Bradyrhizobium diazoefficiens: one gene and its partner. The protein of the gene in region 2 interacts with the protein of the main gene of each other region in a pairwise test. Links are inferred from orthologs where the notes say so. Each region holds a gene or a part of one and is shown on either strand. Other genes may lie near its edges. The genes, in order: JJC00_RS01365 and JJC00_RS20950.

Region 1 (9,565 bases), 4.2 Mb from region 2 along the record:
TTTGACGATGGCGACGGCCTGCTGAAACAGGTCGCCGCCGCCATCCCCGCCCATTCCGGTGGCATCGAACACCGCGCCGTCCTCGTCCTCGGTCGGCTCTTCGGCGGTGACGGCCTCGAGATATTCGGGCTGGCCCTGCGTCTTGAGGTGGCGCACCACCTTCTCGACTTCATCGTCCGAGGCGAAGGGACCATGCACGCGGCTGATGCGGCCGCCGCCGGCCATATAGAGCATGTCGCCCTGGCCGAGCAGCTGCTCGGCGCCCATCTCGCCGAGAATCGTGCGGCTGTCGATCTTCGAGGTGACCTGGAAGGCGATGCGGGTCGGGAAGTTCGCCTTGATGGTGCCGGTGATGACGTCGACCGACGGACGCTGCGTCGCGAGGATCACATGCAGGCCGGCGGCGCGCGCCATCTGCGCGAGACGCTGAACGGCGCCTTCGATGTCCTTGCCGGCAACCATCATCAGGTCGGCCATTTCGTCGACGATGATGACGATGTAGGGTAGCGGGTCGAGCGAGAGCTTTTCTTCCTCGTAGATCGCCTTGCCGGTTTCCTTGTCGAAGCCGGTATGCACGGTGCGCGTCGGCTCTTCGCCCTTTGCTTTCAATTCGCCGAGGCGCGTGTTGTAGCCGTCGATGTTGCGGACACCGAGCTTGGCCATGTTCTTGTAGCGCTCTTCCATCTCCCGCACGGCCCATTTCAGCGCGACCACCGCCTTCTTCGGATCGGTCACGACGGGGGTGAGCAGATGAGGAATGCCGTCATAGACGGAGAGTTCGAGCATCTTCGGATCGACCATGATCAGCCGGCACTGGTCCGGGCGGAGCCGATAGACCAGGCTGAGGATCATGGTGTTGATGGCGACCGACTTGCCGGAGCCGGTGGTACCGGCGATCAGCATGTGCGGCGTGCGGGCGAGGTCGATGATGACAGGATCGCCGCCGATGGTCTTGCCGAGGCAGAGCGGCAGTTTGGCGACAGAGTCGACGGTCTCCTTGGCGACCAGCAGCTCGCGCAGATAGACCTTTTCACGATGCGCGTTCGGCAGTTCGATGCCGATGGCATTGCGGCCGGGGACGACGGCGACGCGCGCCGACAGCGCGCTCATCGAACGCGCGATGTCGTCGGCAAGCCCGATCACGCGCGACGATTTGATGCCGGGTGCCGGCTCCAGCTCGTACAGCGTGACGACGGGACCCGGATTGGCCTTCACGATCTCGCCGCGCACGCCGAAATCCTGCAGCACGCCTTCGAGCGAGCGCGAATTGGCTTCCAGCTCAGCCTTGCTGAGCGGCTGGCGATCGCCGGCCTTGGGTGCGGCCAGCACGGACACGGAGGGAAGCTCGAACTTGTCGGAGGATTTCTTGGACGGAGTCTTCGGTGCAGCCTTCTTGCGCGGTGCGCGCGCGGCAGGCTCTTCCTCTTCCTCCTCCTCGTCGTCCTCTTCTGCCCCGTGCTCGTCTTCGTAGTCCTCGTCCTCGGACTGCGGTGAGATCGAGGGCGCGGCACGGCCGCCGAGATTGGGTTCCTGCCGGCTGAAGGAAACTGCCTTGGTCTTCGATCCGCTCGAGACCAGCGAGCGGTAGGCCGCGCCGAACAGCCAGATCAGCCGCGCCTTGGTGCTCATCAGCGCGTGGAACAGCCAGCCCAGCGACACCGAGCCACGATCGCTCTCCTCGTCTTCGTCGAGCGGCTTGTCGTCGTCCTCGATCTCCGCGAGCTCTTCGTCATGCTCGCGTGCGCCAAGCCCGCAAGCGATCAGGAAGGTCGCAGCCAGCGCGACGAACAGGATGATGCCGAGCACCATGCGATAGATCACGCCGGGCGGCCCGAAAATCACCGCGGGCGCACGCACCAGCGCATCGCCGACTACGCCGCCGAGCCCGGTCGGCAGCGGCCAGGCGCCGCCATGCGGCCAGCAGCTGACAAAGCCCGCCGCGATCACGGTGCAGAGAATCCACGAGCCGAGCCGCAGCGCCTCGCGATCGAACGGGCGATGGGTCATCATGCGCCAGCCCCACACCGCGACCGTCAGGATCAGCATGATCGCGCCGAGCCCGAGGATCTGCATCGCGAGGTCGGCGCCGATGGCGCCGGCATAGCCGAGAATGTTGCGGATCGGACGCGATGTCGCGTGGCTGAGGCTCGGGTCCTGCACCGACCAGGTCATCAGCGCGGCGGACGCGACGCCGGACAGCGTAATCAGGCCGAGACCGGTGAGCTCGCGCACGCGGCGGCTCAGCGCCTCGCGGATCGAGGGCGGCAGATGGCCGACCAGAGGAATCACACGTTCGATTGCCGACATGCTCATGGGCCCGCCTAACCCAGAGTTTCGACCAGCCGGTGCAGCGCCTGCGCCGTGGTCTCACTATCCTGTACCAGCGCCAGGCGAATATAGCCGGCACCGGGATTGAAGCCGTCGGGCTGACGCCGCGCCAGATAGGAACCGGGCACCACGCGCACGCCGGCTTCCTTGAAAAGCTTGAGGGTCACGGAGACATCGTCGCCGATCTCGGACGTATTGAGCCAGACGCAGAAGCCGGCGTCGGGCCGGCGATAGCCGTAACGATTGCCGATGATCTGATCGGCGAGATCGAACTTGATCCGGTAAAGCCTGCGGTTCTCCTCGACGTGCGCCTCGTCGCCATAGGCAACGGTCGCGACATGCTGGAGCGGCACCGGCACCTGCGGCGCTGCGATGTTGCGCAGCTCCAGGAACATGCCGATGAGCTTCTTATCGCCGGCGGCGAAGCCGACGCGCAGGCCCGGCAGGTTGGAGCGCTTCGACAGCGACTGGAACGCAACCACGCGGGTGAAATCGGGGCCTGCACATTCGAGCGCGCTGCCCGGCGCTTCGCGGGTGTAGATCTCGGAGTAGCACTCGTCGCTCAGGATCACGAAGTTGTAGCGATCGGCGAGGCTCTTCAGGCGCGTGAAATAATCGCGCGAGGCGACCGAGCCCTGCGGATTGGCGGGTGACGCCAGATAGAACGCCACCGTACGTGCCAGCGTCGCTTCGTCGATGGCGTCGAGATCGGGCAGGAAGCCGTTTTCGACGGTGGTCGGCAGATAGACCGGCTCGCAGGCTGCAGCGCCGGCCCCGGCGCCATAGACCGGATAGAACGGGTTCGGCATCAGGATGGCGGGCTTGCCGGAACGCGGGCCGACATAGCGCGCTGCTGCGATCGCGGCGAGGAATAGCCCCTCCCGGCTGCCATTGAGGACGAGAATCTCGGTCTTGGGGTCGAGCGATCGCGGCAGCTTGAAGCGCGACGACAACCAGGCGCTCGCTGCCTGGCGGAATGGCTCGGTGCCCTGGTTCATCGGGTAGCGGCCGAAATCAGCGATGTGCTTGGCGAGCACCGGACCGACGAAGTCCGGCACCGGATGCTGCGGCTCGCCGACCGCGAGCGAAATCAAAGGCTTGCCGGTTTGATGCGGCGCCAACAGCTCGTTCAGCCGGACGAAGGGCGAGCGTTCGTTGTCGGAGCTTCCACCGGCTAGCGGCGCACGGGATGAAGCGGTCATAGCCATTCTGGGCGCCAGCACTCTTGGAACGGCCGGCGCATGGATACGCCGGCGGGAAAGCGGTTCAGTTCACCATAGATAGGGCGAGGTTAAGACGCGATTAACCATCGGCAGGCCGACCCGTCCAGAGCAGGAATAATGAGGCCGGATAACAATGGGATGCATGGCTTATTTGCGTCGTTGCGGCGCGATCGCGTCGATGACGCGATCGCTGCCGCGTGCTGATCCGCTGATGGCCGGTGCCGTTCAGTGCGCCGGTAGCTTCTCGAACGTCGCGATACCCTCGGGAATCGCGTGGAACTCCTGCTTGTCGCAGGTAAAGATCGCCATCTGCGGATGGAACTGGGCCGGTTCGTCCAGCGTGCCGACCTTCAGGACGGCAGCCGGCAGTCCCGGAACCTTGGTCACCAGATGGGTGCCGCATTCGGCGCAGAACTCCCGCGTGACGGCGCGGGCGAGGTCCTTGCGGGTGAACTGCTTGGGTTGCCCGGTGATGTAGGTGAAGCCCGCCGCCGGCATCGCGATGAAGGTGTTGGGCGCGCCGCCCGAGATGTACTGGCACTCGCGGCAGTGACATTGGGCCTGCATTATCGGATCGCCCTCGGCCACATAGCGCACTTCGCCGCAATAGCATCCGCCTTCCAAACGCATGACGACCTCCCGTTTTGTTATTCGTTGTGGTCGTTATTTCTGCGCCGGCAATCTGGAATGGCAATCCTTTTCTTCTTTGCACAGCCAAAAGAAATCCCGCCAAAAAGAAAGGGGCTCCAACTTGCGCTGGAGCCCCTCAACGGTCGGGGCATTGCCGGGTATGTGCCCAAACCGTAGTTGTGGACGTGATCCCCGAGGAGAGATCGCGCCCGGGAGGAGAGGTTACATGTTGTAGGCGCGCTCGGTGTGGTCGGTGATGTCGAGACCTTCACGCTCGCTCTCGACATTGGCGCGGAGGCCAACGATCACATCGACGACCTTGTAGAGGATCGCCGAACCGACGCCCGACCACACCAGCGTGGTGCAGACGGCTTCGACCTGAGAGATCATCTGCGCGGCGAAGTCGTAATCGGCAACCTTGGGCGGGATCGCGGTGTAGTCGATGATGCCCGCACCACCGAGAGCCGGATTGACCAGGATGCCGGTGCCGAGGGCGCCAACGATGCCGCCGATGCAGTGCACGCCGAACACGTCGAGCGAGTCATCGTAGCCGAGCGCGTTCTTCACGACGGTGCAGAAGAACAGGCAGACCACGCCGACCACGAGGCCGAGGACGATCGCACCCATCACGCCGGAGAAGCCGGCGGCAGGCGTGACGGCCACGAGGCCCGCGACAGCGCCGGAGATGACGCCGAGCACCGACGGATGACCCTTCACGATCCACTCCGCGAACATCCACGACAGCGCGGCGGCTGCGGTGGCGACGAAGGAGTTGGTCATGGCGAGGGCTGCGCCGCCGTTGGCCTCCAGGTTGGAGCCGGCGTTGAAGCCGAACCAGCCGACCCAGAGCAGCGAGGCGCCGATCATCGACATGGTCAGCGAGTGCGGAGCCATCAGGTCCTTGCCGTAGCCGGTGCGCTTGCCGATCAAGAGAGCGCCGACGAGACCTGCGATGCCGGCGTTGATGTGCACCACGGTGCCGCCAGCGAAGTCAATCGCGCCCTTCTTGAAGATCCAGCCGGCGTCGGCGTTGATCTCGTCGAGCTTGGCCTGAGCCGCAGTCTTCGCCGCTCCATCAGCCGCAGCAGCCAGAGCCTTGGCCGCATCCTGGATCGCGTCCGGGCCGGGCCAGTACCAGACCATGTGCGCGATCGGGAAGTAGATCAGCGTCACCCAGAGCGGGATGAACAGGGCGATCGCCGAGAACTTCATGCGCTCGGCGAAGGCGCCAACGATAAGGGCGGGCGTGATCGCCGCGAAGGTCATCTGGAAGCAGACATAGACGAGCTCCGAGATGTTGGCGTCGACCGAGAAGGTCGCGGCCTTCGAGTCGGTGGTGACGCCCATCATGAAGGCCTTGGAGAAGCCGCCGATGAAGTCGGAGCCGCCGGTGAAGGCGAGGCTGTAGCCGTACACGGCCCAGATCACGGTGACGACGCAGACGGTGTAGAAGACCTGCATCAGGACCGAGAGCATGTTCTTGGAGCGGACGAGGCCGCCGTAGAACAGCGCAAGACCCGGGATCGTCATCAACAGCACGAGCACTGTCGATGTCAGCATCCAGGCGTTGTCTCCCTTGTTGACCGTTGGCTCGGCATAGGCTGCGGTCGCAGCGAACAGGCCGACTGCGAGAGCCGCCAATCCCGCGCCATAGGGACGCTTAAACGTCATTTCATTTACTCCTGATTGGATTTTGGTTGAGCGCGAAATCAAAGGGCCGCGGCGTCGGCCTCACCGGTGCGGATGCGAACCGCATGGTCGAGGTTGATGACGAAGATCTTGCCGTCGCCGATCTGTCCGGTTTTGGCGGCGGACGTGATGGCTTCGATGGTCTTATCGACCTGCTCGGAGGCGACGGCGACTTCGATCTTGATCTTGGGCAGGAAGCTCACGGCATATTCGGCGCCGCGGTAGATTTCCGTATGGCCTTTCTGACGGCCATATCCCTTGACTTCCGTCACCGTGAGACCGTGAACGCCAATGGCGGTCAGGGCGTCACGGACTTCTTCCAGCTTGAATGGCTTGATAATCGCCATAACAATTTTCATGGGTCCTATCCCCGCTTGGCCCGGTCCGGACGTGGCCGGGCGTTTCTCGACTGGTTCGCCACGAGGGAGAAGTTCACTACGCGGGCACAGCCGGGACCCTTAGAATCAAATGCCGTGCCAGATCGGGCGGCTTGCCTAACGGACTATGAAAACGGAGGTTTTCGCGTTTGACGGGTATTGCGGTGCAGTGCGCTATTACGTCGCGCTCAATCCGTGGTCAGGCCTGACCAAAAAGCAGGCATGACAGGCTGCCGACACATTTACTGCTCACGCGCCGGGCAGCAGGGAGGTATTTCGTTACAGAGGATGCTAGCTGAATGGCCTAGCCGCGCTGCGAAATATCGAAGTGGCTCGCGGCGTGCTCACGGGATACGCGCAACCGACCTCAACCATCAGGCGGCCTCGCGCACCGCAAAGACGCGATCGATCAACCCCCATTCGACCCCTTGCTGCGCAGTCATGAAGTGGTCGCGGTCGAGGGTCCGTTCCACCTCCGCCTCGGTGCGCCCGCAATGCTGGGCGTAGAGCCGGGTGATGCGCCGCTTGGTCTCCTGCATTTCGTTGGCGTGGATCAGGATGTCGGAGGCCTGGCCCTGGAAGCCGCCGAGCGGCTGATGCACGTGAAGGCTGGCATTGGGCAGCGCGGCGCGGTGACCGGGCTCACCGGCCATCAGCAGGAACGAGCCCATCGAGCGCGCGGTGCCCATGCACAGCGTGTGAACCGGCGCCTTGATGAACTGCATGGTGTCGTACATGGCGAGCCCACTGGTGACCACGCCGCCATAGGAGTTGATGTAGAGATTGATCGGCCTGTTCGGATTCTCAGCCTCCAGGAACAGCAATTGTGCGCACACCAGTCCAGACATCGCATCATTGACCTCGCCGTTGAGGAAGATGATGCGCTCGCGCAGGAGCCGCGAATAGATGTCGAAGGATCGTTCGCCGCGGGCGGATTGTTCGACAACCATAGGGACGAGCTGAAGCATGTCGCGCATCGGCGACCTCCATGTCTGCTGGTGATGAAGTCTTGTTGGTGTTAGGCCGCCGCGCGCATCAGGCAGCAATTGCTGTTGGCCGGCTGCGGCAGTTTCGCGAGGTCGTCGCAGGCTTGCTGGATGATGCGAAAGCGGGTGCCGCCGTCCTCGTTCGGCTCGATCCGGAAGATGACATGGCTCTCGCGAAACGGCGGCTCTGAATCGCGAAGCCGGTAGCGCACCTCTTCACCAGCGATCGTTGATTCCGGCTCGGCGCCCGCAAGGTCGCAATCCGGCAGCCAGCGCTCGCGCAACGCGGGGATGGTCACGGCGCGCCAGACCTTTGCCGGCGGCGCATCGAATTCATATTCGAGCACCAGTTCTGCATCGGCGGGATCAGGCTTCGCTGCGTCGCTCATTGATCCATATCCTTCAAAAGATCGGCGAGTGCCTCCATGCGCTTCGGCCAGTAGGCGCGATAGCGCGCGAGCCATGACCCGATGGCGACAATTCCGTCCGGGTCGACCTCGTAATTCACAAAGCGGCCCTGACGCTGTTCGCGCACGAGGCCTGCCGCGCGCAGCACCGAAAGATGCTGCGACATCGCCGGCTGGCTGATCTCCAAGCCGTCGCGCAAGGCGCTGGCATTCAGGCTTCCGCCAGCGAGCTTCTCAAAGACTTTTCGGCGCGTCGGGTCGGCCAGCGCCTTGAAGATGTCGGCTTCGATCATGCCAACACATAAGCACGTACTTATGTATTGCGCAAGCCCCGATTACTGAAGCGCTTCACCGTGCTGCGAGATATCGAGCCCCTCGAGCTCGTGCTCGCGCGAGACCCGCAAGGGCACGAACAGGCCGACCAGCTTGAGCAGGACAAAGCTCACGCCCGCCGACCAGACGAAGGTGACGGCGACGCCGTAAAGCTGGATCAGCAATTGCTGCGGATGGCCCTCGAGCAGGCCGGCCGTGCCGCCGATCGCGCTGGTCGCGAACACGCCCGCGAGCAGCGTGCCGGTCAGTCCGCCGATGCCGTGGACGCCGAACACGTCGAGCGAATCGTCGTAATTGAAGCGGTGCTTCAGCCAGGTGCAGGCCCAGTAGCAAATTGCGCCCGCGGCGATGCCGATGACGATGCCGTGCCACGGTGCGACGAAGCCGGAAGCCGGCGTGATGGTGCCGAGGCCTGCGACCGCGCCTGAGATCATGCCGAGAACGGAGGGCTTGCGCCGCGTCGACCATTCGATCGCGCCCCAGGTCAGCGCGCCGGAGCAGGCCGCAAGATGCGTTGCGATGATCGCCATCACTGCGCGCGAATTGGCCGCGCCCGCCGAGCCGCCGTTGAAGCCGAACCAGCCGACCCACAACAGGCCGGTGCCCATCACCGCAAGCGACAGATCGAACGGCGACAGATTTTCAATGCCGTAGCCGTGACGGCGCCCCATCACCTTGGCGGCGACGAGGCCGCCAGTGCCGGCCGACAGATGCACGACGAGACCGCCGGCGAAATCCAGCACGCCCATGCTGTTGAGGAAGCCGCCGCCCCACACCCAATGCGCCAGCGGAATGTAGACGAAGATGAACCAGGCCACCGAGAACAGGAGATAAGCGGAGAACCGCATCCGGTCGGCGACCGACCCCGCGACCAGCGCCACCGTGATGATCGCAAACGTCATCTGGTACAGCATGAACAGCGCTTCCGGGATCGTCTTCGCGGCCGGGTTCACGCTGTCCATGGTCATGCCGGCGAGGAACCAGCGGTCGAGCGAACCGATCCACGGGCCGTCGCCGACGAAGCAGAGCGAATAGCCGAACGCGACCCAGAGAATGGAGATGATCGTCACCGCGGCAAGGCTCTGCGCCATGGTCGCGAGCACGTTCTTCTTGCGCACCATGCCGGAATAGAACAGCGCAAGCCCGGGGATCGTCATCATCAGCACCAGCGCGGTGGCGACGATCATCCAGGCGGTGTCGGCGGTGTTGATCTCGCCCGTCGCGGCGCGCGCCGGCGCGGCCATGACCAACGCAAATCCGATCGGCGCAGCCATAGCAGCTGCGCGGCGCAACAATCCCGCCATGTCATTTCCCCCAGCATCAATTGGCGTCGCACGCTACGGCGTCGTTGCCCGGTGCGATCGAAGAAGGCTGTATCAGAGCGTTTTCGAGCGAAGTGGATACCGGTTCGCGTGAAGAAAACGCGTCAAGACAAGAAGTTTAGAGCGCGTCGCTGTCGGTCTCGCCGGTGCGGATCCGCAGCGCGTGGTCAATCGGCGTGACGAAGATCTTGCCGTCGCCGATCTGCCCGGTGCGGGCGGTCGCGGTGATCACGGCGACCGCCTTGTCGGCGACGTCGGAGGCGACCGCGA
Region 2 (9,627 bases):
AGCGCGCGGGAATCGTAGGTCGCCGAGGTGTGGGCGCCGGCGCCGATCGCCCTGTCGCAGGCCTCCATGGCGTCCCGCGCCTCCGTCGAACTCGCCCGGATCCAGCAGAGGCCGCTCCAAGCCACTTCCAGGTCGGGGTCGAGACGCACCGCTTCGCCGTAGTCGCGCTCCGCGCGCGTCGGATCGCCCTTCTTCAGCCGGGCCTCGGCGCGGTTGGCGAAGGCCCGCGCATAGGTCGGAGCGAGGGCGACGGCCCGGTCGAAATCCTCGATCGCGGCGTCGTAGTCGCCCTTTCTCAGTCTGGCCGCGCCGAGGTTGTTGACGGGCTTGACGAAGGCCGGATCGACCGCGATGGCGCTTTCAAAGTCGGCCACGGCGTGGTCGTAGTCGGCCTTCTCGGAGTAGGCGACGCCGCGGTTGTTGTAGGCGATGGCGAGCGAAGACGGGCCGCCCTGGTTCGCCTCGATGAAGGCCGAGCAGGCCTCGATCCGCGTGTCGGGCGCAGCGGCGCCGTTGCACAGCTCGACGTTCCGGAACTGGCCTTCCTTCAGCTTCTGTGCGGCGGCCGGCGCGAGCAGCAGGATCACGATCGACGCCGCCGCGAGGCGCGCGTTCAGCATCCGCGGCAGATGCCGGGCGTACGCTCGGCCCTCCGCTCCCGCGCCGGAGCGGCCGCCCTGCGCTTCGGAACGCCGCTCTTGTCCAGCACCTTGTCCTTGCCCTCCTCGATCAGGGTGGAGAACCTGACGGTGCCGTCGTCGGAGACCTCGATGTGGGGCGTGGTGCCCCGGATGCCCATGGTCGCCACCGGAGTGTCGACCTTCATGTCGCCGCTCTTGGCGACGGCTCCGGCCACGAAGGTGGCCGTCCCCCTGGTCAGGTTGAACAGGCTCGCGTTGGATTTGGCGCCCGGGTCGTAGACGAATTCGTTCATCTCCATGCTGGCGTTGCTGGACAGGTTGAACGAAGAGCCGTCGGCGAAATTGATGCCGAGCTTGCCGTCGGCGCCGGTCTTGACCACGTCGCCCTGGTAGACCGGGTCGCCGACCTTGACGGCGGCCTTGTCGTTGGAAAGGGCGGTCTGGAAGACGGCCGTGCCGGCGTGCTCGACCGCCACCTTGCCGACGATCATCACGATCTTGCCGATCGGTTTGACGTCGGAGGGCGGCGCGTTCTGCGCCGACGCCGTCCGGGATGCGGTCAAACCGAGACACAGGAAGCCGAGACACAGGAAGCCGAGACACAGGAAGCCGAGCCGCAGGGCCGCGAGGCCCACCATCGTCCGTCGCCCGTCCATGCTGCTTCTCCCTTCGCGAGAAGAGCCCCATCATCGCGCCCCGCGAATGATGGCAGAGCCACGCGAGACGGGCCAGATCGGGCTTCGGGCTACCACTTAATAGTCAGTCGGGCCCGCGTTCATGCTGCGCGGCGTCCGCCGAAATGGCGTATTTCCGAGCGTGCAATGCGGGCAGATGCGGCGGCATCGGCGCGATCCGAAACGACAACATGCGAGACGTGGCGATGTCGCCGGCACGGGTCTTCGACGGTCTACGACGCACGCCGCCCGGCAGCCGGCTCGGCGTCGCGTCGCTGACCGGCGGGATTTCGTTCGTGGCGCTGATCCTGTCCGCGCTGAAGGAGGCGTGGGGCGCCGATCCGGACGTCGCGCTGTTCGACCACGACAGCATCACCTACAAGGATTTCGCGCACGGCTCCTTCGAGCTCGTCACCAAGGAGGCCGTGCCGCGCCACATCATCGTCGACGATCCCGGACAGACCGTCGTCCTGAGCAAGACCGGGTCCTCGGTCAGCTTCGCCCAGCTCGCCAACAACGCGTCGCAGATGGACGACTTGCAAGCCCAGCAACAGGACGTGCTCGCGAACTATTCGCGGGAGCACGGGCCGGCCGGCTCCAGCACGCCGCCCGGCGAAACCGCCGATCCGTCGCCGCAGCCGATTAATTTCGAGGCTCCGAACGGGCCGACGGCGCCGCATGCCCTTGAGGGACTGGTAGTGCCGGCGAGCTTGGTCCCGGACGCGCCGATCCATTCGGCACCGACCCTGAACCTCGGATCGGCTCCGGTCGAGATCGACACGATCAGGTTCGACGAATTCTCCGCATCCAGCGGCAGCTTCTCGGCCTCGAGCTTCGGCTCCGGCGGCGCGCCGACCTTCGGCATCGCCGGCGGGATCGTCGGTCCCTTCACGGTGGCGGGCGCGAGCTTCGACGTGGAGAAGCCGGGCTCGTTCGGAATCCTCTACGTGAACAGCCATACCGGCGCCTACACCTACGTGCCCAACAACGACGCCATCAACGCGCTGAAGGCTCCCAGCGCCGACAACTTCACGATCACCGCCTCCGACGGCTTCGCCTCAGCGAGCCAGAGCTTCACCATCGACATCAACGGGACGGACGACGCGTCCGTGATCTCCGGCGCCACCGCCGGATCGGTCGCCGCCACCGCAATGGCCGCCACGGCCTTCGCGGCCGGTCACGACGTCCATGCCGCGCCGACCGCGAGCGGCACGCTGACCGACGCCGACGTCGACGATCCCGCCAACACGTTCACCGTGGTGAGCACGCCCCACGCCAGCGACCACGGCTACGGTACCTTCACCATGACGACCGACGGGCACTGGACCTACACGCTCGACGACGCCAATCCGGCCGTGCTCGCGCTGAAGGCCTGCGACACGACGACGGACACTTTCACCGTGACCACGATCGGCGGCACGCCGCAGACGATCACCGTGACCATCCAGGGCGCGGGCGATCCATCCGTCGTCTCCGGCGACACGCATGGACGCGTGGTCGAGGCTGGCGGGGTCCACAACGCCGACCACGGCGTCCCGACCGCCAGCGGCGTGCTGACCGCCGTCGACGTCGACGGACCTTCGAACGACTTCGACGCGGTCGCCTGTCCCGAGACCAGCGACCACGGCTACGGCACCTTCACCATGACGTCCGACGGGCACTGGACCTTCGCGCTCGACAACGGCAATTGCGCGGTCCAGGCGCTCAACGTCGGTCAGAACCTCACCGACAGCTTCACGGTGACGACGGCGGACGGGACCGCGCAATCGGTGAGCATCACGATCGAGGGCAGCAACGACGCGGCGACGATCTGCGGGGATACCCACGGATGCGTGACCGAACCGAGCAACTCCTGCCTGCCGCCGCCCAGCGCCAGCGGCACCTTGAGCGACAAGGACGTGGACAATCCGGACGATACCTTCACGGCGACGACGTGCCCTCAGGCCAGCGAGCACGGCTACGGCAGCTTCACCATGACGGCCGACGGCACCTGGACCTACACGCTCGATCCGGGCAACCCGGCGGTGGAGGCCCTGCGGTCCTGCGATACGCTGACCGACTGCTTCATCGTGACCACGATCGACGGAACGCCCCAGACGGTGAGCGTGACCATCCAGGGCGCGGCGGAGGCCGATTCGTTCCGGTTCAAGGAAAGCTTCGGCTCCGCCCCTGCGGCCCCGACGCCGGCATCGTCCGCCGAGGTCGTCCAGGCGGCTTTCGCCGACGCCGCTCATCCGACGGCAATTCCGCCGGACGACCTACACTCGGTCGGGCACGACGCGGGCCCACACGAGGCGGCCGCCGTCGGGTTCCATCCGCCGCAGCACGATCTGATCGTCTGAGCGCCGGTTTCCGGCCGGCGGACTTTGTGTTTGCCGCGCATTCACAGGTAATGGCGGATCGTTTGCGAATGTCCCGGAACAGAATCATGTCGTTCCGGCTTGACCCGGCATGGATAGATTCTTTCTCGCGATCATAGTGTCGGCCGTGCTGCTGCTGATCGTGGCCTCTGACCTCCTGGTCAATGGCCCGAGCAGGCAGGACCAGACGGCGGAAATGGCCAATATCCAGCCGGTCGTGGTCCGGCTGATCAGATAGGTGCGACACTGCGCGCTGCGGCCGAATGACGAATTCGAACGTTCCCGCGGAACATTTGAGCCCGGCTCGGACTTCTGCTCACCGCGTCAGCCACACAGGCCAGCGCGATCCGGACAGGCTCAGCTCACCTTTGGTAGGGGGAGCTGAGCCACCGCTCCGAAATTAGCCCCCGCTCCGATACACCTGGATATCGAGATCCCGGATCTTCTTCCGCAGCGTGTTGCGGTTGAGACCAAGGAGATCGGCGGCACGGATCTGGTTGCCGCGGGTGGCGGCGAGCGCGGCCGTGAGCAGCGGCACCTCGATCTCCTTGAGGATGCGGTGATAAAGGCCCGGCGGCGGCACGCCGTTCGGGAAGCCCTGGAAGTGCGATGAGAGATAGGCCTCCACCGCGCCGCCGAGATTGTCGACGCCCTGCTGGACCGCCGCGCCCGGGCTGACCGAGGGCGGCGCGAGTTCGCCGTCGATGACGGAGCCCGTGATCACGTCCTGCGGATAGAGCGCCGCAAGGCGACGGGCGAGGTTTTCAAGCTCGCGCACGTTGCCGGGCCAGCGGTGCTGCTTCATCCGCTCCAGCGCCAGCGTGTCGAGCTTCTTCGGCGGCAGACCGTCCTTCTCGGCGAGTGTGAAGAAGTGGCGCACGAGGTCCGGCAGGTCCTCGATACGCTCGCGCAGCGGTGGCAAGCGCAGCGGCACGACATTGAGGCGGAAGAACAGATCCTCGCGGAACAGACCCTGCTGGATCAGCACGCGCAGATCCTTGTTGGAGGCTGCGACGATCCGCACATCGGTCTTGATCGGGGTGCGGCCGCCGACCGTGGTGTATTCGCCCTGCTGCAGCACGCGCAGCAGGCGGGTCTGCGCCTCCATCGGCATGTCGCCGATTTCGTCGAGGAACAGCGTGCCGCCCTCGGCCTGCTCGAACCGGCCGGAGGCACGCGTGTTGGCTCCGGTGAAGGCGCCGCGCTCATGGCCGAACAGCTCGGATTCAATGAGGTCGCGCGGGATCGCCGCCATGTTGACCGCGACGAACGGGCCGTTGCGGCGCTTGCCGTAATCATGCAGCGCGCGCGCCACCAGCTCCTTGCCGGTCCCGGACTCGCCCGTGATCATCACGGTGAGGTCGGTCTGCATCAGGCGTGCGAGCACGCGGTAGATTTCCTGCATCGCCGGCGAACGCCCGACCAGCGGGATCGCCTCCATCTCGGCGTCGTCGTCCGGCGTCGCGACCCGCTCCTTCGGCTCGGCGAGCGCACGGCCGACGATGGCGATCAGCTCCTTCAGGTCGAAGGGCTTGGGCAGGTATTCATAGGCGCCGCGCTCCGAGGCGCGGATCGCCGTCATGAAGGTGTTTTGCGCGCTCATGACGATGACGGGCAAATTCGGCCGCATCTTCTTGATCCGCGGCAGCAGATCGAAGGCGTTTTCGTCCGGCATCACCACGTCGGTGATGACGAGATCGCCCTCCCCCTGGCTGACCCAGCGCCACAGCGTCGCGGCATTGCCGGTCAGCCTGACTTCATACCCGGCCCGGGAAAGTGCCTGGTTGAGAACCGTGCGGATGGCGGTGTCGTCATCAGCTACGAGAATGCTACCTGCGGGCATTGTTAATCCTCATTTTGCCCCCTGTGATGCAGACGACGACTTCCCGGCAGAGCCGTCGCGACTGCTGTGATCAGCGTGTTTGACCGATGTGGAATACATCGGCATCAGCACGCGGAAGGTGGTCTTTCGCGGCTGAGACTCGCATTCGATGATGCCCCCGTGATCGCCGATGATCTTGGCGACCAGCGCGAGACCGAGGCCAGAGCCGGTCTGCTTGGTGGTCACGAAGGGATCGAACAGATTGGGCAGAAGATCGTCCGGCACGCCTGGTCCATTGTCCCTCACGCAGAATTCAAGCGGCAGGGATACCCGGGATTTTTGACCGGGGACTGACAGGCGCACGCCGGGGCGGAACGCGGTGGTGAGCTGGATCTCGGCGTCGGGAACGTCGATCAGTGCTTCGGCGGCATTCTTCACCAGATTGAGGAACACCTGGATCAGCTGGTCCTGGTTCGCCAGCACCGGCGGCAGCGACGGATCGTAATCCTCGATGAAACGGATGTTGCGGGCAAAGCCCGACTGCGCCAGCCGCTTCACGTGGTCGAGCACCGAATGGATGTTGACGGGGCCGCGCACCACGGGTCGTTCGTCGCCGAACACCTCCATGCGGTCGACCAGCGTCACGATGCGGTCGGCTTCGTCGCAGATCAGGCGGGTCAGCATGCGGTCTTCGGAGGAGGCCTGCTGCTCGAGCAACTGCGCCGCGCCGCGGATGCCGGAGAGCGGGTTCTTGATCTCGTGCGCCAGCATGGCCGCGAGCGCAATCACCGAACGGGCGGCGCTGCGATGGGTGAGCTGCCGGTCCATCTTGTCGGCGATAGAACGCTCCTGGAGCATCACCACGATATGGCCGGGCCGCTCGGTGAGCGGCGCGACATGCAGATCGACCTGGCGGTCGCCGCCCATGCGCGGCGTGCCGAGATCGACCTTGTATTCGTTGACCGGCGAATTCGACGAGCGCACCTGGTCGATCAGCGCCAGCAAGGGACTGCCAAACGGCACCAGCTCTTTCAACGACTGCCGCTTCAAGAACTGCGTCGAGATATCGAAGAAGGCTTCTGTCGCGATATTGGCGGCGACGATCTTGCCGTCGGGCCCGATCATCAGCACGGGATTGGGCAAGGCATCCAGGATCGCGTCGCTGTCGGACGGCTTGCGATGGTCAGCGGCTGAGGTCATGCAGCAGCGCTCCATGCGAAATCGTCGAACGCATCCTGCAGGGACTGGTGCACGAGGCCCGGATCCTCGGACGTCAGGATCTTCTGGCGCCAGGCCTTCAGCGTCTCGACCGGCGTGCCGCTCGCTTCGGCCGCGACATCGAGCGCCCAGCCGAGATGTTTTCGCGCATGCTTGAGGCCCACGCGCAGGCCGTAGAGCGCGCAGACGCCCTCATAGAGCGTGCGGACATAATGAAGCTGCGTCGCGAGCGACGGCGTCGTTTCTGCCGCCCCGCCATTCAGGCGCCGGCCGATCTCGCCGGGCAGCCAGGGCTGGCCCTGCGCGCCGCGGCCGATCATCACGGCATCGGCGCCGGAGACTTCGAGCGCCGCGAGCGCCTTCTCATAAGTGGTGATGTCGCCGTTGACGACGAGCGGAATGGAGATGGCCTCGCGCACCGCGCGGATCGCATCCCAATCGGCCTCGCCCTTGTAGAACTGACAGCGGGTGCGGCCATGGACGGTGACGAGCTTGACGCCGGCGGCCTCCGCGCGACGCGCCAGCTCCGGCGCGTTGCGGGTGCGGTCATCCCAGCCGAGCCGCATCTTCAGCGTCACCGGAACCTTCACGGCAGCAATCGTCACCTCGATCAGGCTGACGGCATGATCGAGATCGCGCATCAGGGCGGAGCCCGACTGGCCCCCGGTGACGTGGCGGGCCGGACAGCCCATGTTGATGTCGATGATATCGGCGCCCTCGGCCTCGGCGATCCGGGCGCCTTCGGCCATCCAGTGCGCCTCGCAGCCGGCGAGCTGGACCACGTGCGGCCCGACCCCGGTCGCTTCGCAGCGCAACCGCGACATCCGGTGGCCATTGGCGAGCTCATCGCTGGCCGTCATTTCGGAGACGACCAGACCCGCGCCGAGCTCGGCGGCCAGCCGGCGGACGGGTGAGTCCGTCACTCCCGACATCGGTGCCAGGAAGACCGGGGTAGCGATTTCAATATCGCCTATTTTCAACGGCTTAGAGCCTGAACTTGCCGGGCCGGTCACAGGGGTCTCGTTCAGTGGACAGGGCCTCATCGCGCCTGCCATGGCCTATCTTGCGCACAATTCTTGTGCAGTCAAGCGTCATGCCTACAGTTTAGACAGTTCTGCAGATCTTTCAAGTGCAGTGCAGCAAAATGCTGAATCCCACAATCCCGGGAAACCCCCTTTTTTTGCGGGCCTGCCGTGCTAGAGGCATGCCGGCAATCACCCCACGCCCGACGCATCCCTTAACAGTTCAATATTTGAGTCCTATGGCGAAATCACAGCGCACCGCAGTCGTTCTTGTCGCGGCCGGACGTGGCCTGCGCGCGGGCGCGGGCGGGCCGAAGCAATATCGTGAGATCGGCGGCGTGCCCGTGATCTACCGCGCCATGGAAGCCTTCAGCACCCACGCGGACGTGTTCGCCGTGCAGCCGGTGGTGAACCCGGACGACGGCGCCATGTTCACGGCAGCGGTCGCAGGCTTGAAGCACGAGGCGCCGACCAATGGCGGCGCGACGCGTCAGGCCTCGGTGCTCGCCGGTCTCGAAGCGCTCGCCAGGCACCAGCCCGACATCGTCCTGATCCACGATGCCGCGCGTCCCTTCGTCTCGGCCGGCGTGATCTCGCGCGCGATCGCGGCGGCAAGCCGCACAGGTGCGGCGATCCCCGTCGTCGCCGTCACCGACACCATCAAGGTCACGAGCGCGGACGGCAATGTCGAGGACACGCCGGACCGGGCAAGTTTGCGAATCGCGCAGACGCCGCAATCCTTTCGTTTCGATGTCATCCTCGAAGCGCATCGTCGCGCGGCAAAGGACGGACGAAGCGATTTCACCGATGATGCCGCGATCGCCGAATGGGCGGGATTGACGGTTGCGACGTTTGAAGGCGATGTTGCCAACATGAAGCTCACCACCCCCGAAGATTTCGCGCGCGAGGAAGCGCGTCTGGCCAGCCTGCTCGGCGACATCAGGACCGGCACGGGCTATGACGTCCACGCCTTCGGCGAAGGCGACCATCTCATGCTCTGCGGCGTGCGTGTGCCGCACACCAAGGGTTTTCTCGCCCACTCCGACGGCGATGTCGGCCTTCATGCGCTGGTGGATGCGATCCTCGGCGCGCTGGCCGACGGCGACATCGGCTCGCACTTCCCGCCGAGCGATGCGAAGTGGAAGGGCGCCTCCTCCGATCAGTTTTTGAAATACGCCATCGAGCGCGTGACGGCGCGCGGCGGCCGCGTCGCCAATCTCGAGGTCACGATGATCTGCGAGCGGCCGAAGATCGGCCCGCTGCGCGACACCATGCGCGCGCGCATTGCCGAGATCTCCGGCGTTGACATCTCCCGCGTCGCGGTGAAGGCGACGACCAGCGAGCGGCTCGGCTTCACCGGCCGTGAGGAAGGCATCGCGGCCACCGCGAGCGCCACCATCCGCCTGCCCTGGAGCGTCTAGGCCATGGGCGGCAGCGACGCACGCGCCCTCTCCCGCTCGCTGCTCGATCTGTGCCGGATGCGCAAGCTGACGATCGCGACCGCCGAGTCCTGCACCGGCGGCCTGGTCGCCGGCGCGCTGACCGATATTCCCGGTTCGTCTGATGTCATCGATCGCGGCTTCGTCACCTATTCCAACGACGCCAAGCGCGCGATGCTCGGCGTCGAGGCCAGCACACTCACCAATTTCGGCGCGGTCAGCAAGGAGACCGCGACCGCCATGGCCGTCGGCGCACTGGAGCGTGCCGGCGTTGATCTCGCGGTTGCCATCACCGGCATTGCCGGCCCCGGTGGCGCCACGCCCGGCAAGCCGGTCGGCCTCGTGCATTTCGCCGTTGCCGCGCGCGATGGCCGCATCGTTCATCGCGAGCAGCGATTTGGCGCGATCGGCCGCACCGCCGTGCGTCAGCGCTCGGTGGTCGAGGCCCTGC

Evidence for each region.
Region 1: the proteins of JJC00_RS20950 (region 2) and JJC00_RS01365 interact in binary tests that used the Escherichia coli proteins (3 or more experiments, as listed by UniProt). The link is inferred for Bradyrhizobium diazoefficiens from one-to-one orthologs.

The regions. Positions count from the first base shown.
Region 1 is NZ_CP067102.1:307,373-316,937, forward strand. The notes cover bases 4,561-7,498. They hold JJC00_RS01365 (P-II family nitrogen regulator), read right to left. Parts: upstream 6,230-7,498; coding sequence 5,891-6,229; downstream 4,561-5,890. Other genes in these bases: JJC00_RS01360 (ammonium transporter), read right to left, coding at 4,561-5,852; JJC00_RS01370 (ATP-dependent Clp protease proteolytic subunit), read right to left, coding at 6,622-7,224; JJC00_RS01375 (SRPBCC family protein), read right to left, coding at 7,266-7,498. Also shown: JJC00_RS01345 (DNA translocase FtsK), read right to left, coding at 1-2,313; JJC00_RS01350 (aminotransferase class I/II-fold pyridoxal phosphate-dependent enzyme), read right to left, coding at 2,322-3,536; JJC00_RS01355 (GFA family protein), read right to left, coding at 3,777-4,181; more of JJC00_RS01360, read right to left, coding at 4,404-4,560; more of JJC00_RS01375, read right to left, coding at 7,499-7,622; JJC00_RS01380 (ArsR/SmtB family transcription factor), read right to left, coding at 7,619-7,933; JJC00_RS01385 (ammonium transporter), read right to left, coding at 7,976-9,277; JJC00_RS01390 (P-II family nitrogen regulator), read right to left, coding at 9,414-9,565. UniProt on the Escherichia coli protein: Involved in the regulation of nitrogen metabolism. Regulates the activity of its targets by protein-protein interaction in response to the nitrogen status of the cell.
Region 2 is NZ_CP067102.1:4,473,692-4,483,318, forward strand. The notes cover bases 4,613-7,612. They hold JJC00_RS20950 (two-component system sensor histidine kinase NtrB), read right to left. Parts: upstream 6,698-7,612; coding sequence 5,528-6,697; downstream 4,613-5,527. Other genes in these bases: ntrC (nitrogen regulation protein NR(I)), read right to left, coding at 4,613-5,518; dusB (tRNA dihydrouridine synthase DusB), read right to left, coding at 6,694-7,612. In the rest of the region: JJC00_RS20925 (tetratricopeptide repeat protein), read right to left, coding at 1-620; JJC00_RS20930 (FecR family protein), read right to left, coding at 614-1,297; JJC00_RS20935 (VCBS domain-containing protein), read left to right, coding at 1,507-3,657; JJC00_RS20940 (hypothetical protein), read left to right, coding at 3,767-3,913; more of ntrC, read right to left, coding at 4,076-4,612; more of dusB, read right to left, coding at 7,613-7,695; JJC00_RS20960 (bifunctional 2-C-methyl-D-erythritol 4-phosphate cytidylyltransferase/2-C-methyl-D-erythritol 2,4-cyclodiphosphate synthase), read left to right, coding at 7,977-9,158; JJC00_RS20965 (CinA family protein), read left to right, coding at 9,162-9,627.